3 regions of the Methylobacterium sp. 17Sr1-1 genome follow, and region 2 is predicted to be linked to each of the others. Evidence: riboswitches for the same ligand, from Rfam matches in the RefSeq annotation. Region 2 holds a riboswitch; each other region holds the start of a gene.
The links. A riboswitch is a leader RNA that binds a small molecule or an ion and turns the genes downstream of it on or off. The one in region 2 is predicted to bind thiamine pyrophosphate.

Region 1: it holds a riboswitch for thiamine pyrophosphate, as region 2 does, so the genes downstream of both, DK412_RS02755 (hypothetical protein) here and thiO (glycine oxidase ThiO) in region 2, are expected to answer to the same signal.
Region 3: it holds a riboswitch for thiamine pyrophosphate, as region 2 does, so the genes downstream of both, thiC (phosphomethylpyrimidine synthase ThiC) here and thiO (glycine oxidase ThiO) in region 2, are expected to answer to the same signal.

What each region holds. Positions count from the first base shown of each region.
Region 1 covers NZ_CP029552.1:592,924-598,234, reverse strand. The annotation lists gene DK412_RS02770 (MFS transporter) at 4-1,320, shown strand; gene DK412_RS02765 (RidA family protein) at 1,328-1,738, opposite strand; gene DK412_RS02760 (TetR/AcrR family transcriptional regulator) at 1,844-2,431, shown strand; TPP riboswitch at 2,477-2,579, shown strand; gene DK412_RS02755 (hypothetical protein) at 2,625-3,752, shown strand; gene DK412_RS02750 (acyl-CoA reductase) at 3,749-5,203, shown strand; gene DK412_RS02745 (ABC transporter ATP-binding protein) at 5,193-5,311, shown strand, end outside.
Region 2 covers NZ_CP029552.1:727,091-732,401, reverse strand. The annotation lists gene ybaL (YbaL family putative K(+) efflux transporter) at 1-483, shown strand, start outside; gene DK412_RS03350 (hypothetical protein) at 610-855, shown strand; gene DK412_RS29940 (hypothetical protein) at 929-1,138, shown strand; partial or broken gene thiS (sulfur carrier protein ThiS) at 1,218-1,427, opposite strand; gene thiO (glycine oxidase ThiO) at 1,424-2,629, opposite strand; TPP riboswitch at 2,694-2,824, opposite strand; gene DK412_RS03335 (adenylate/guanylate cyclase domain-containing protein) at 2,886-4,133, opposite strand; gene DK412_RS03330 (DUF2798 domain-containing protein) at 4,406-4,660, shown strand; partial or broken gene rpoD (RNA polymerase sigma factor RpoD) at 4,720-5,311, opposite strand, start outside.
Region 3 covers NZ_CP029552.1:3,045,855-3,051,165, forward strand. The annotation lists gene DK412_RS31395 (ATP-binding protein) at 1-895, opposite strand, end outside; gene thiC (phosphomethylpyrimidine synthase ThiC) at 907-2,805, opposite strand; TPP riboswitch at 2,865-2,976, opposite strand; gene DK412_RS13720 (restriction endonuclease) at 3,116-3,490, shown strand; gene DK412_RS13725 (acyltransferase family protein) at 3,949-5,088, shown strand; gene DK412_RS13730 (type 1 glutamine amidotransferase) at 5,211-5,311, opposite strand, start outside.

The DNA of each region.
Region 1 (5,311 bases), 130 kb from region 2:
AGCATGACCGCGCCGGCCGTGACATCCCCCGACAAGGAACCGTTCTGGTCGGCGCTGTTCACCGACCGCCGGATCGCGCCGGCGCTGGGGCTCGGCTTCACCTCCGGCATCCCGTTCCTGCTCGTCTACGGGACGCAGGCCGCGTGGCTGTCCGACGCCGGCCTCTCGATCGCCCTGATCGGTCTCCTGAGCGAGATGACGCTGGCCTACAAGTTCAAGTTCCTGTGGGCCCCCTTCCTCGACCGCTACGACCCGCCGCTCCTCGGGGCGCGCCTCGGCCGGCGCCGCGGCTGGATCGTGGTGGCGCAAGCGGCCGTCATGGCGATGCTCGCCGGCATCGCCTTCGGGGATCCGGCGCACTGGCTCGCCTGGACGATCGCCTTCTCGGTGGCGCTCGGATTCGCCGGGGCGACCCTCGACCTCGTCGTCGACGGCTGGCGCATCACCAGCGTGCGGCCGCCCGAGAAGCAGGCCGTGCTGTCGTCCTGGACCGAGATCGGCTGGCGCATCGGCAACCTCGCGGCAGGGGCCGGCGCGCTGTTCCTCGCCGACCGGATCGGCTGGCGCGGCGCCTACCTCGTCATGGGCGCGCTGATGCTGGTCGGCATGATCGCGGCCGTGCTCGCCCCGGAGCCGCCCTCGGACAAGGTGCCTCATCCCGCCCGCGCCGGCCTCGTCGACACGGTCTGGGCGCCGATCCGCGATCTTCTCTCCCGCCTCGGCCCGATGGCGCCGGCGATCCTGCTGCTGGTCGCGGGCTTTCGCATGCCGGGCTACGTCGCGACCGCGATGGCGGTGCCGCTGTTCAAGCACCAGGGTTTTTCGAACACCGACATCGCCACCGTCACCAAGCTGTTCGGCTTCTGGATCGGGCTCGGCGGCACCTTCCTCGCCGGCGCCCTCATCCCGCGGATCGGCATGCTGCCGAGCCTCCTCGTCGGCACCGTCGCGGCCTCGGCCTCGCACCTGAGCCTCGCCTACCTGGCGGCGCATGGCGGCGACGGCGGCCAGGCCTTCTGGACCTTCGCGGTCACCGTCGGCATCGACAACTTCGCCTACGCCTTCGCGTCGGTGGTGCTCATCACCTACATGTCGACGCTGGCCTCGACCGAGCACGCGGCGAGCCAGTTCGGGCTCCTGACCTCGCTCTGCGCCTTCCCGGGCAGTGTGCTCGCCGGGTTCTCCGGCTTCCTCGTCGAGCGGACGGGATTTCCGCTGTTCTTCGTCCTGACCTCGCTCATCGGCGTGCCGGTGGCGCTGCTGGCCTTCACCGTCTGGGCCAAGGTCGGCATCTCCGACGAGGCGCCGGCGAAACCCTGATCCCGGATCAGGCGGTGCCGGGAATCCGTGCGATCACCTTGATCTCGAAGTCGAATCCCGCGAGCCAGGTCACGCCGACCGCCGTCCAGTTCGGGTAGGGCGCCGCCCCGATCGCACGATCGCGCACCCGCATCACCGCGTCGAACTGCGCCGCGGGGTCGGTGTGGAACGTCGTGACGTCGACGACGTCGTCGAAGGTGCAGCCCGCCGCCGCCAGCACCGCCGAGAGCCGCGCGAAGGCGAGCGCAACTTGCGCCTCGAAATCGGGCTCCGGCGAGCCGTCCTCACGGCTGCCGACCTGACCGGAGACGAACAGGAGGTCGCCGGAACGGATCGCCGCCGAGTAGCGGTGCTCCTCGTACAGGGCCTGCCGGCCGGGCGGGAAGACGGCGTCGCGCTTGGTGGGTGCCAGGGCCATGGATCGCTTCCTCGATTTGAGATACGTGACGTATGTGAGAGAGCATGGATACGCGCCGTATGTCAACTCACATACGTGACGTATGTCGAAACGGGTGGGGTCGCGATGGCTGGACGACGCGCGCAGATGATGGAGGAGACGAAGGAGAAGCTCATCCGGACGGCGAGGGCGGCCTTTGCCGAGAAGGGCTTCGCTGCCGCCTCGATGGACGAGCTGACCGCCGCCGCCGGGCTGACGCGGGGTGCGCTCTATCACAATTTCGGCGACAAGAAGGGTCTGCTCCAGGCGGTGATCGAGCAGATCGACGTCGAGATGGCGGCGCGTCTGCGCGCAATCGGCGAGCGGGCCTCCGACCCGTGGCGCGGCCTCCTCGACGAGTACCGGGCCTATATCGAGATGGCCCTGGAGCCGGAGATCCAGCGCATCCTCCTCCTCGACGGCCCGGCTTTCCTCGGCGATCCGTCGCTGTGGCCGAGCCAGAACGCCTGCCTCGCCGAGACGACGCGGCGCATCCAGGCCCTCGTCGCGGACGGGGCGATCCCCCCGGTGGACGCGGAGGCCGCCGCGCGGCTCCTCAACGGCGCCTCGCTCCACGCGGCTTTGTGGGTCGCGGCGTCACGGGAGCCGGAGGCGACCTTGGCGAAGGCGCTCGAGGCGTTCGGGCGGCTGGCGGAGGGGTTGGCGCGTCCTTGAGCCCAACTTGACACCCGTCCCCGCACCCCCCACTCTCCCCGGCTCCCAGGGGGGCCTCGCGAGGAGGCTGAGATTCCGCCGGTCCGGATCCGTCCGGGCGCCGCGGTGACCCTATGAACCTGATCCGGGTCATGCCGGCGTAGGGATGCGGGACCGGCGAGGGCTCAGGGCCGTCACAGCCGTCTTTTCGCGCATGATCTCCGCCGGACTGGCCGTCGCCCGGGATGGGCGCGAGGTGGCCGTGATGTCGCAAGCGGAGATCGTCGAGGCCCTCCTCGACTTCATCGGACGCCCCGGCGCGAGCGAGGCCGAGTTCGAGGCCCTGGCCCTGCGGGTCTTCGCCTACCAGTTCACCCATAACGCGCCTTACCGGCGCTTCGCGCAACAGCGCGGGCGCACGCCGCTGACGGTGCGGCGCTGGCGCGACATCCCGGCGGTGCCGATCAAGGCGTTCAAGGACCTCACCTTGAGCTGCTGCCCGCCCGACGAGGCCGAGCGGGTGTTCATGACGAGCGGCACGACCGGCAGCGGGCGCGGCCGCAGCTACCACCCGACGCTCAAAGTCTACGACGCCTCGATGCTCACGGGCTTCGCCGCCCGGATCATGCGCGGGCGGGAGACGATCCGGATGGGCATCCTGTTCCCGGACGAGGCGGCGCTGCCGAACTCCTCCCTCGCCCATTACCTGGCGCTGGCGAAGGACACCTTCGGCACACAGGACAGCGCGGTCTTCGTCGGTCCCGGCGGGCTCGACCTCGACGCGCTGCTGGCAGTGCTGGCGCACGCCGAATCCACGGGCGAGCCGGTCGCGCTGCTTGGCGCCACCTACGCCTTCGTGCCGGTGATGGATGCGCTGACGGCCCAGGGCCGCCGCTTCGCCCTGCCGGCGGGCAGCTTTCTCTTCGACACCGGCGGCTTCAAGGGCCAGTCGCGCGAGATCCAGCCGGACGCGTTCTACGATGGGCTCTCGCAGGCCTTCGGGATCCCGCGGAGCGAATGCTTCAACATGTACGGCATGACCGAGCTGAGCACCCAGTTCTACGACGACGGCAACGCGGTCTGTCCGCCGGTGAAGTCCGGCCCGCACTGGATCCGCAGCCGCGTCGTCGATCCGCTGACCGGCCAGGATCTGCCCGAGGGCGAGACCGGCGTGCTGGTCCACCACGACCTCGCCCATTTCAACTCGGTCTCGGCGATCCTGACCGAGGATGCCGGGGTGATCGCGCCGGGCGGCTTCCGGCTCCTCGGCCGGGTCGAGGGCTCGGCCTCGCGCGGCTGCTCGGTCGCGGTGGCCGAGTTCCTGGCCGCCGCGCAGGGATGAGCACTTTGGAGCAGGCAGGCCACCTGCCGGGCATCCCCTCCGAGAAGATCGGCCGGCGCATCGTCGAGCACAGCGCCTGGGGCGAGACCGTCGCGGTGGCCCTGCCCGACCTCGACGAGGATCAGGCGAAGGCCCTGTGCGGGCATGTCCGCGCCCGCGCCCGCGCGGCCCTGCGGCGGATGGAGACCGCGCGGATCGTTGCGGCGATCGACCGGGCGAGCGCCTGCCTGCTCGACCGCGCCCACCCGCTGCGCCGCAAGGCGGAGGCGCTCCTGCCTGTCGTCACCGGCTACGACAGCGAGACGGTGCGGCTCGGCCTGTCGAGCTACCTGAAGACCTTTAGACGGCCGCAGCTCCTGCGATTCCTCGCCGAGGATTTTTGCAATCCGGGCGTGCTCGACGGGTTCCAGCCGGCGGTGAAGGGCGGGTTCGTGCGGGCGCGGGGGCCCGACCTGCTGCTCCATGTCTGGGCCGGCAACGTCCCGGCCCTGCCGCTGTGGAGCCTCGTCTCGGGGCTCCTGGTCAAGGCCGGCAGCATCGGCAAGCTCGCCTCCGCCGAGCCGCTCACCGCCGGCTGGTTCGCGCACCTGATCGCGGAAAGCGATCCCGAGCTCGGCGAGTGCCTGGCCGTCACCTGGTGGAAGGGCGGGACCGGCGGGGCGGAAGGTGCCTTTCTGGCCCAGGCCGATTGCGTCATGGCCTATGGCGGCGACGAGACCCTGACGGCGTTGCGTGCCAAGGTGCCGGTCACCACCCGGTTCCTGCCGCACGGCCACCGCATCGGCTTCGCGATGATCGCCCGCGAGGCGCTGGACAGCCGCCGCGCCGGGCCGCTGGCGCGCCTCGCGGCCCACGACATCGGGCGCTACGAGCAGCAGGGCTGCTACGCGCCGCAGATGCTGTTCGTCGAGCGCGGCGGTCCCGTCACGCCGGACGAGTTCGCCCGCCACCTCGCCCACGAACTCGCGGCCCTGGCGAGCCGCCACCCGCGCCGGCGGCTCGATCCGGGCGAGGCCGCCGCCATCGCGGCCTGGCGCAGCACCCACGAGATGCGGGCCCTCGACGGGAGCGCGACGCTGCTGGGCGATCCGGCCGATCCGTGGAGCGTCGTCCTGCTCGCTTCCGCCACGGGCTTGAGCCCGTCCGGCCTCAACCGCAGCGTGGCCGTGGTGGCGGTGGAGGATCTCGCGGAGGTGCCGGCCCTGGTGGCGCCGCACCGCGCCTATCTCCAGACCGCCGGCATCGCCGCCGCCCCGGCGCGGCTCTTCGCCCTCGCGGAGGATCTGGCCGCGATCGGCGTCACCCGGATCACCGCGATCGGCCGCATGACCGCGCCGGAGGCCGGCTGGCACCATGACGGCCGCTTCAGCCTGCTCGACCTCGTCACGATGACGGAGATCGAGGCGAGTGCCGAGGCGGCGGCGGAAGGCTTCGCGCCCTATGCCGACTGAGCCGTCTCTCGCCCTCGCCCTCGACGGCGTACGCTACCGCTTCCCCGGCGATCCCATCGAGACCGTCGCGGGCGTCGACTGGGCGATCCCCCGCGGGGCGATCCACTG
Region 2 (5,311 bases):
GCGGCCTGGGAGCTGCCCTTCGTGGTGGTGGAGCGCGACCGGCGCCGGGTCGAGGAGCTGCGAACGGCGGGCATCGCGGCGGTGTTCGGCGATGCCGGCGCGCCGGGCATCCTCGAGGCGGCGGATATCGGGCGGGCGCGCCTGCTCGTGGTGGCGAGCCCGGACGCGCACCAGGCCCGCCGCCTGATCGAGATCGCCCGCGAGGCCAATCCGGGGATCGACACCGTGGTGCGCACCCACAGCGACACCGAGCGGCGCAACCTCGAGGAGGACAAGGTCGGGCTGGTGCTGATGGCCGAGCGCGAGGTCGGCTTCGGCATGGCGCTCTATTCCCTGCGCAGCTTGGGGCTGAGCGAGGGCGAGGCGCGCCTGTTCATCGATACCAGCCGCGCCGAGAGCCGGGCCGAGCCGGCGGCGGAGGCCGAGCCCGAGCTCGGGGCCCCGGAATTGCGGCCGCACCGCGAGGCGCCGGCGGAGTCGTGACCCGGCTTCGTTACCGAATCGCAATCCTCGGTTAAGCGCCGCTCCATCCCGGATCCGCCATCCTCCCCTCGGCTCGCCGCGAATTCGAGCCTTGCCAAGGCTTGGCGGCCCGAGAGGAGTCCGACGATGTCGCAGCCGCAGATGGAGCGCCCGGCCGAGCTGATGGTCTGGCACGGCGCCCGCGCCGCGCCGGGGCCGCGGGAGACGCGCCGCTATCCCACCCTGCGCGCAGCCCTGGCGGCGGCCGTCGCGGCGAAGGATCCCGAGGCGCTGCCGTGGATCGTGACCGAGGACGGCGCCGTGCTCAGCCCTCGCTGGATCGACGAACACGCTCCCCGGACCATGGCGCGCCCGATCCGGCTCTCGTCCTGACGGCTTGCGTCGTTCGGCCGGCTCACGCTCCGCTCGCGCGCGTGCTATCGTCATCCGACGAGCACGAATCGCCATGACGAGCCTGCGCAAGACCGCCCCTGCCCGCCCGGCCACGATCGCGGCGTCCACCCACGGCTACGCCGCCGCCGCCGTGAGGCTGCGCCGGGCCGCCAACGACAACCGGCCCCGATCCGGACGCCGCGTGCTGACGCTGGTCGCCGGCGCCTGGGTCGCCATGCTGGTCGCGGCGGCTTTGGCGTTGTGGCGGACCGGGGGGTTCTGACCCGCCGGTCTCGATGATAGGGTCCGTTGCGAGGAACAGGACCGGGTTTCCAAACCCTCCGCGTCGTCCCGCTCGTCCTACCCCCCTGCATGGCCCGCACGATCTCGACGCGGTCGCCCTCGGCGAGCGCCGTCGCCGCCCAGTCGCGCTGGCGCACCACCGCGCCGTTGAGCGCGATGGCGAAGCCCTGCGGGCCGGGCAGGTCCAGGTCGGCGGTCTCCTGGCGCCACAGGGCGTCGAGGGTGGCGGCCTCGCTGTCGCGGGATTCGCCGTTGACGAAGAGCTTCATGCGGTCTCGCTTCGAAGGGAGGGAGGCGGGGCGAACCGGGACAGGCCGAAGGGGGCGGCCACCGGCAGCGTCTCGCCGCGCAGGATCAGGGTGGCGACGGCCTCGGCGGTGACCGGGGCCAGGAGGTAGCCGTTGCGGTGGTGGCCGGCGGCCAGCACCAGGCCGGGCCGGGCCTCGCCGAGAATCGGGGCGTCGTCGTCGGAGGTCGGGCGGAAGCCGCTCCAGATGCCCGCCACCCGCATCTCCTCGACTCCCGGCAGCGCCCGGCGGGCGCCCTCCAGCAGGGCGTAGAGACCGCCGCCGGTGAGGTGCGGGTCGAAGCCGGTCTCCTCCACGGTGGCGCCGACGATGAGCGAGCCATCCCCCTTCGGCGCCATGTGGACCTGCTCGGTCCAGACCACGTGGGAGAGGAGCCCGCTGCGCGGCGTCATCTGCAGCGCCATCGACTGGCCCTTGAGCGGGCGCACCGGGAGGGCGAGGTCGGGCACCAGGCTCCCCTCCCCGGCCCAGGCACCGGAGGCGAGCACGACGGTGCCGGCCCTCAACGAACCGGCGGAGGTCTCGACCCCGGTGACCCGGCCGCCCTCGCGGGCGAATGCGGTGACCGTGGTCTCCTCGACGAGGCGCCCGCCCACGGCTCGGAAGGCTCGGCGCAGGGCGGCCATCACGCGGGCGGGATCGACCTGGTGGTCGTCGGGGCACAAGATGCCGGCAGTGACGGTGGGGCGCAGTCCCGGTTCGCGGGCGCGAATGGCGGAGCCGGACAGCCACTCGACGGACAGACCGTCGCGGCGCTGCAACTCGTGACGGAAGCGCAGCCGTTCGACCTCGTCGCGACCGAGCGCGATCACGAGGGTGCCCTCGCGGCGGTAATCGATGGAGAGGCCCGATTCGGCCTCCAGCTCGTCGCGGAACGGGTGCCAGAGGCGCTGGCTTTCGAGGCAGAGCGGCGACAGGACCTCGCCCCCGGGCTCGTGCTCGGCGGCCGCGGCCAGCATGCCGGTGGCGGCGAGGCTGGCGCCGTCCCCGGCCCGGCCGCGCTCGATCACCGCGACGGAGAGACCCGCGCGCGCCAGGCGCCACGCGACCGACAGGCCGATCAGCCCGGCGCCGATCACCGCGACCTCGGCTCGTTCAGGCAACCGGTCGCTCTCCGGGCTCGGGGCCGGTCCGCCCCGCCGTCCGATCGTCTGCGCGTGCACCCTCGTCTCCACGGTGGCCCGAAGGGAGTGGACTGCGCCCGATTGCCGGTGATGCGCGCGGGTCCCGCGGAACCCTGTCCAATCCCTACGCCGGTATGAGCCGGATCAGGTTCGAAGGATTTCCGCGCTGACCGGGCCTGAAAGGGCGGTCCAGCGGTGTCTCAGCCCCTTGTCGGGGATCTCCCTGGAACATCCGCTATCTGGCGAGGGACGGGCCCGCCGTCAACCGGTCTTCCGCCAGGCCTCCAACCGCGCCTCAGCCGCCCTTGCCCGGACGGTAGATCGCCATCTCCTCGGCGAAGCCGTCGAGGGGGTGGGTGCCGAGCAATTCGGGATCGCCCCACAGGAAGTCGACGAAGGGCTTCGACATCAAGAGCGGCTCGGACAGGACCTTGTTGAGCTTGGCCAGCCGACTGGCCAGGTTCACGTCGCGGCCGATCACCGTGAAATCGAGGCGTGCCCCGGAGCCGACATTGCCGTAGGCCGCCTCGCCGTGATGGAGCGCGATGCCGACCTCGATGCGGGTGGGGAAGCGCCCGGCGCGGTTGGCCTCCTCGACGCGGCGGAGCGCGGCCTGCGCCGCCGAGAGGGCGCCTTGCGCCGCGCCGCCGAGATCGTCGCCGCTCTCGCGGAAGATCGCCAGCAGGCCGTCGCCCATGTACTTCAGCACCTCGCCGCCCTCGCTCTCGATCGGCGGCACCAGGCAGTCGAAATAGGTGTTCAGCAGTTCGACCGAAGCCTCGGGCGGCAGCGCGTCGGTGAGGCGGGTGTAGCCGCGCATGTCGGCGAACAGGATCGCCGAGCGGATCCGCTCGACCTGGCCGCGGCGGATGAAGCCGGCGAGGATCGCCTGATGCGGCCCGTCGCCGACATAGACCCGCAAGACGTGGTCGAGCCGGGCGTTGAGGCCGCGCATCTCCATCACCGCCGACAGGGTCGGTACGATGAAGCGCAGGATCGCCAGGTCGTCGTCGCCGAAGCCCCGCGGGTCGCGGGTCGCGAAGGTGACGCCGTTCTTGGTGCCGTTGGTGAAGAACAGCGGCACGGTGATGTAATGGGTGAAGCCCGCCGCCTTCAGCTCCGGGACGATGCTGAACCGGTCGTCCGGCGTCTCGCGCAGGTCGAGGATCAGCCACTCGCCGGTGGCGTAGACATGGGCGAAGGGGCTGCGGGCGAGCGCCTGCTCGGTGGCCTCGCCGTGCGGAAAGAGGCGGAAGCTGACGCCGTCCTCCCGGGTCCAGAACCGGCCGACGCCGGAATAGTCCGAGTGCAGCGCGTCGATCGCGGTGGTGGCGCGGTCGACCGGCACGCCGAGGTCGTTCAGCCGCTCGGCCATGCCGGCGAGGAGGTCGCCGGATTCCGGCAGTCGCGCCCCCTCGCTGAGCAACCAGTCGCGGAGCGCCACGCAATCGCGAAACAGGCCGATCGGGATGTCGCTCGCCTCCGATCCGTCCGCCGCGGCCGTGGGCGTCGGAACGGAGGTGGGGCGAGGCTGGTCGTACATCGCCCTGACATGGGCTTTGCGCCGCGGGACGGCAAGGCTTGACTCTGGAAAGGCTTGGCTACGAAGACGTGGCGATGAAGGCTTGGCTGCGGAGAACCGGTCAGCCAGGTTGGCATCGGTCCTCGGTCCTGCTAAAGCCGAGTTCGTCGCCGGGCCATGCTCCGGCCGGCCGTAAGCGTCTCACGTCAAGCAACGCGCTCCCTCAGGTGATCTGCACCGGGCGGGTGCGTGCCGCATCGTCCGGGCCGAGAGCCCGTTTCGAAAGACGTGCCATGTCGTCTCCTTCCTCTCCGCGACGCCTGCCGGCCTCCTCCGCGCCACTGGTGACCGCGTTCCTGCTCTCCATCCTGATGACCTGCGTCGTCTCCGGCATCTCGACCCTGCTCGCGCATGGGGTCACGCCGGACCTCCTGTGGCACTGGCCGCGCGCCTGGGGCTTCTCCTGGCTCGTCGCCTTCCCGACGCTGCTGCTCGTGCTGCCGCTGGTTCGGCGCGCGGTGGCGCGGATCGTGGCGCCGCCGCGGTAACGAAAAAGGGCCCGGGAGGCGGATCGCCTGCCGGGCCCTTTCTGGCCGGACTCACAGCCTCAGTTGTCGAGGAAGCTCCGCAGCTTCCTGGACCGGCTCGGATGCTTGAGCTTGCGCAGGGCCTTGGCCTCGATCTGGCGGATGCGCTCGCGGGTCACCGAGAATTGCTGGCCGACCTCCTCGAGGGTGTGGTCGGTGTTCATGCCGATGCCGAAGCGCATGCGCAGCACGCGTTCCTCGCGGGGGTGAGCGAGGCCAGCACCCGGGTGGTGGTCTCGCGCAGGTTCGACTGGATCGCCGCGTCGATCGGCAGGACGACGTTCTTGTCCTCGATGAAGTCGCCGAGGTGGGAATCCTCCTCGTCGCCGATCGGGGTCTCGAGCGAGATCGGCTCCTTGGCGATCTTGAGGACCTTGCGCACCTTCTCGAGCGGCATCGCCAGCTTCTCGGCCAGCTCCTCCGGGGTCGGCTCGCGGCCGATCTCGTGCAGCATCTGGCGCGAGGTCCGGACGATCTTGTTGATCGTCTCGATCATGTGCACCGGGATGCGGATCGTGCGGGCCTGGTCGGCGATCGAGCGGGTGATCGCCTGCCGGATCCACCACGTGGCGTAGGTCGAGAACTTGTAGCCGCGGCGGTACTCGAACTTGT
Region 3 (5,311 bases), 2.3 Mb from region 2:
GCGCCGCGATGGCCGCCAGCATCCCGCCGAGGCCGGCGAACCAGACGAGCGAGGCCCGCACGGGCGCCGCCAGCGCCTCCTCCGGCACGCCCACGGCGACGCGCCAGTCCGGCACGCCGGCCCGCGCATAGGCGATGAAGAACGGGTCGCCCTCGAGCGAGGCGCCGCGCCAGCTGCCCTCCGCCCCGGTGGCCGCGCGCAGCTCGTCGGGGGCCGGCGTCCCGGTGAAGCGCTCCGGCGCCCGGGTGCGGGTCAGCACCCGCTGGTCGCGGTCGATCACCGTCAGCACCCAAGCCTTCGGCACGCCGCCGGAGGCGAGCACGTCGCGGATCCGCGAGGTCGGCAGGGAGAAGGACAGGAGGTAGAGCACCGCGTCGCCGCCCCGGCGCACCACCGGCACCGTCACCCGGAAGCGCCCCTCGGCCACGCCCGAGACCGCCGGGCGGCCGTTCAGCGCGCTCGCATCCGCCGCATCGAGGCGTTCCGCCATCGGCTCGGCGCCCAGATCGATCAGGCGCCGCCCGTCGGGATCGCGCAGGGTCGCCGACAGGCCGCTGCGGCGATGGAGCTCCTGCATCTGCTCGCGGAACGCCGTGACGTCGCCGCGCTGGAGCGCGTTCGACAGGCTCAGGGCCTCGAGGGTCGCGATCAGGCTCGCGACCTCGCGGTCGACCGCCGCCGCCTCCATCCGGGCGCGGCCGAGGGCGTCGGCCTCCAGGCGCTCGCGGGCGGCGCCGGCGAACTGCCACAGCACCACGCCGCCGAAGATCAGGATCGGCACCGCCAGGCCGAGGGCGAACACGACGAGGCGGCGCACGATCGAGCCGGGACGCGAACGTCCCGTCGCGAGTGTCGGGGCAGGCCCCGGCGGGGCTGCTTGGGCCTGCATCGGCATGAAATGGGGTCCTACTCGCCGGGCTCGACGTAGAGCCTCCCGCCAGCGCCTAAGAATTCCGCCGATTTTTGGGCCATGCCGGCCGCCCGGGCCGCTTCGTTCAAGGGTGTGGCCTCATTGACCACGGCGCCCGCCGCCTCCATCGCCAGCACCTCGGCGCGCAGGTCCTGGGTGATCTTCATCGAGCAGAACTTCGGGCCGCACATCGAGCAGAAATGCGCGACCTTGTGGGCGTCCTTCGGCAGGGTCTCGTCGTGATAGGCGCGCGCGGTGTCCGGATCGAGGGAGAGGTTGAACTGGTCCTCCCAGCGGAAGTCGAACCGGGCCCGCGACAGGGCGTCGTCGCGCAGTCGCGCCGCCGGATGACCCTTGGCGAGGTCGGCGGCGTGAGCGGCGATCCGGTAGGTGATGACGCCGGTCTTCACGTCGTCGCGGTTCGGCAGGCCGAGATGCTCCTTCGGGGTGACGTAGCAGAGCATCGCGGTGCCGAACCAGCCGATCATCGCCGCGCCGATGCCGGAGGTGATGTGGTCGTAGCCCGGCGCCACGTCGGTGGTGAGCGGGCCCAGCGTATAGAACGGCGCCTCGCCGCACTCGGCCAGCTGCTTCTCCATGTTGACCTTGATCTTGTGCATCGGCACGTGGCCGGGGCCCTCGATCATCACCTGGCAGCCCTTGGCATGGGCGACCTTGGTGAGTTCGCCCAAGGTCTCCAGCTCGGCGAACTGCGCCGCGTCGTTGGCGTCGGCGATCGAGCCCGGGCGCAGGCCGTCGCCGAGGGAGAACGACACGTCGTAGACCCGGCAGATGTCGCAGATCTCCTCGAAGCGCTCGTAGAGGAACGATTCCCGGTGCCCGGCGAGGCACCAGCGCGCCATGATCGAGCCGCCGCGCGAGACGATGCCGGTGACGCGGCGCGCCGTCAGCGGCACGTGCGCGAGGCGCAGGCCGGCATGGATGGTGAAGTAATCCACCCCCTGCTCGGCCTGCTCGATCAGGGTGTCCTTGAACACCTCCCAGTCGAGCTTGAGCGGATCGCCGCCGACCTTCTCCAGCGCCTGGTAGATCGGCACCGTCCCGATCGGGACGGGAGCGTTGCGCAGGATCCAGCCGCGGATGTTGTGGATGTTGCGGCCGGTCGAGAGGTCCATCACCGTGTCGGCGCCCCAGCGGATCGCCCAGACCATCTTCTCGACCTCGTCCGCCACCGAGGAGGTCACGGCCGAGTTGCCGATATTGGCGTTGACCTTGACGAGGAAGTTGCGGCCGATCGCCATCGGCTCGAGCTCGGTGTGGTTGATGTTGGCCGGGATGATCGCCCGCCCGCGCGCCACCTCGTCGCGCACGAAGTCGGGGGTGATGAAGGGCGGGATGCTCGCCCCGAAGCTCTCGCCGTCGGCGAGCCTCCCCTCGGCGCCCGCCAGCATCGCCTCGCGGCACAGGTTCTCCCGGTGGGCTATGTAGATCATCTCCTCGGTGACGATCCCGGCGCGGGCGAACTCATATTGCGTGACGCGCTCGCCCGGGGCGCCCCGGCGGATGGTGCGGGCGGCCGGGCACGGCGCCACCAGCCTGTCCTCGCTCGCGAATCCGTTGTCCTCCGGGCGCACCGCCCGGGGCGCGACCGCCGCGTAGCCGCGGCCTTCGATCCAGGGCTTGCGGATCTCGGGCAGCCCGGCCGCGAGGTCGATGCGCGCACCCGTCTCGGTATAGGGACCGGACGGGTCGTAGACCCGCACCGGGGCCTCGCCCGGATCGGAGAGCGCGATGGCGCGGTAGGGCACGCGGAGATCGGGGCGGTCCCTCGGCGAGGCATAGGCCTTGACCGAGCCGGTGACCGGCCCGGTGGTGACGCGCGTCGGCGATCCCGTCTCAGGGATGGGTCCCTTGGCGAGGATGGGTGCGTTCATGGATCTCTCCCGGGGAGACGATCCGGCCTTGCGGGCGCGAGGACGCACGGGTCACGTCGATCATGGCAGGTTCCCGTCCCTCCGCCGGTACGAACCGGATCAGGTTCAAGGGTCAGGACGCACGCTCGTCCAATCTCAGCCCCAGATGGCGGGGCTCCCCTCGGTAACGGGGGGACTGTCGGGTGGGGGGCGGGGTTTGTCAATCACGGGCCATGAGAGGAGCGCTGCGGCATCCCGGCCACGGCCTTGAAACGCCCGGACGCCACGACCCAGATACCGAAGGCCCTCCACCACCTTTCGGGAGCTTGCCTTGGGACGCCGTGACCGGCGCTGGCGCGACGACGATCCTTCCACCCACGGCCCAGCCATACGCGAACCGGTGATCTGCCCGCTCTGCGAGCGGCCGATCCCGCGCGACGCCCGCCAGAGCAAGCATCACCTGACGCCGAAGCTGAAGGGCGGCACCCATGGCGCGACGGTGCAGCTGCACCAGATCTGCCACTCGGCGATCCATGCCCGCCACAGCGAGGCCGAACTGGCGCGCCGCCTCAGCGACGTCGCGAGCCTGCGCGCCGAACCGGAGATCGCCCGCTTCCTCGACTGGGTCCGCACCAAGCCGGACGACTTCCACACCGCGACGCGCATGACCCGGACGCGGCGGGACGCGAAGCGGAGCTACCGGTAGAGCAAGCAGAACCTGCGGTCGAAATGGCCACGGCATAGGACAACGGCGGACGGTCATGCTGCCGGAGCTATCGTGATCCCCACCCCTTTCCCGGACGACTGAAGCGATAGCGGAAGGAGATCCGGGATCCAGCACAAGAAATCGCGAAGCGACCGCTTGTCTGCGACGGTGCAGCATGCAGAGCCGCTTCGCGGCGAGTCTTACGGCTGGATCCCGGATCTCCTTCCACTTCGTTTCAGTCGTCCGGGAAAGGGGGTTGGGCACGAGGAACGGCGGAGTCAGTCCGGCTCGGACCGCGACACCCCTCCGGCAGCACACACCTTGCTTGTCTCGGCGCTGTCGCATCCCAGTGGGATGGTAAACTCGCGGTTGCGACTCCCTGAACAATTCGACCCGCCGACCGTGCGCCGATCTTTACGTCTCCCTGCGAGCGTCGGGCCGTCCTCGTGGAGACGCCGATGTCCGCCCGCCCCAGCACCGAACCCGCCCTCTCGGTCCGGCCGGACGATCCGGTGCGTCCGCGCGCCGCGCCGGAGGCCGGGCGCCTCGCCTGGGTCGACGCCGCCAAGGGTATCTGCATCATCCTGGTGGTGATGATGCACTCCACCCTCGGGACCGGCGAGGCGATGGGGGCCGAGGGCTTCATGCACCACGTCGTCGAGTTCGCCAAACCGTTCCGGATCCCCGACTTCTTCCTCCTGTCCGGCCTGTTCCTCGGCCGCGTGGTCGACCGCGACTGGCGCCTCTTCGCCGACCGCCGCATCGTCCACTTCACGTATTTCTACCTGCTGTGGATGGTGCTCCAGTCGGCGGTGAAGTACGGCCAGATCACCGACGGCGCAGGCCCGGGCGCCTTCCTCGCCCATCTCGCCCACGGCCTGATCGAGCCGTACTCGACCCTGTGGTTCATCTACCTGCTGGCGGTGTTCTCGGTCGCCGTGAAGCTGCTGCGCCGGGTGCCCGGCCCGGTGCTGCTGATCGGCGCCGCGCTGCTGCAGCTCGCCCCGATCCATACCGGGTCGACCCTGATCGACGAGTTCTGCGAACGCTTCGTCTACTTCGTCGCCGGCTATCTCTTCGCGGCCCGCATCTTCGGGTTGGCCGATTGGGTGCGGGCGCGGTCCGGCCTGGCCCTCGCCGCCCTCGCCGGCTGGGCGTTGGTCGAGGGCGCCCTGGTCTTCACGCCGACCGGCCTCCCCTCGCGCCCGAACCTGGCGAGCCTGCCGGGGGTGAGCCTGATGCTCGGCGCCGCCGGGGCGCTCGCCATCGTAGCGACGGCCGCCCTGCTGACCCGGGCCGGCGGCCCGGTCACGGCGATGCTCCGGGCCTGCGGCGAGCGCTCGATCGTGATCTACCTCGCCTTCTTCCTGCCGATGGCGGCCCTGCGCACGGCGCTCGTGAAGAGCGGGATCATCGAGGATGTCGGCCTCGCCTCGCTCCTCGTCACCGCGACCGCGGTGGCGGTGCCGCTCGGGATCGAGCGGCTGGTGCGCCACACCCCGGCCCGGTTCCTGTTCCGCCGCCCGGCCGCCTTCCACCTCGTCGGCGAGGAGCGGCCCGGCCCGGCCCCGCACCTCGCCGCCGCCCGCACGACCTGACGCCAGAGCCCTGACGCCAGAGCATTGTCCGACGAAGGGGATACCGGTTCGTCGAAGAAAATGTGGCTGAACAGAGGCGTAGAGCGCTTCGCGATGGGGACGCGATCGTGAAGCGCTCCAGATCAGCGCCGCCCCTGCACCGCCGGCCGCACCAGATGATCGAGGAAATTCTGGATCTCGCGCCGGCGGCGCTCCGGCACCAGCACCTCGGCGGCGACGCCGA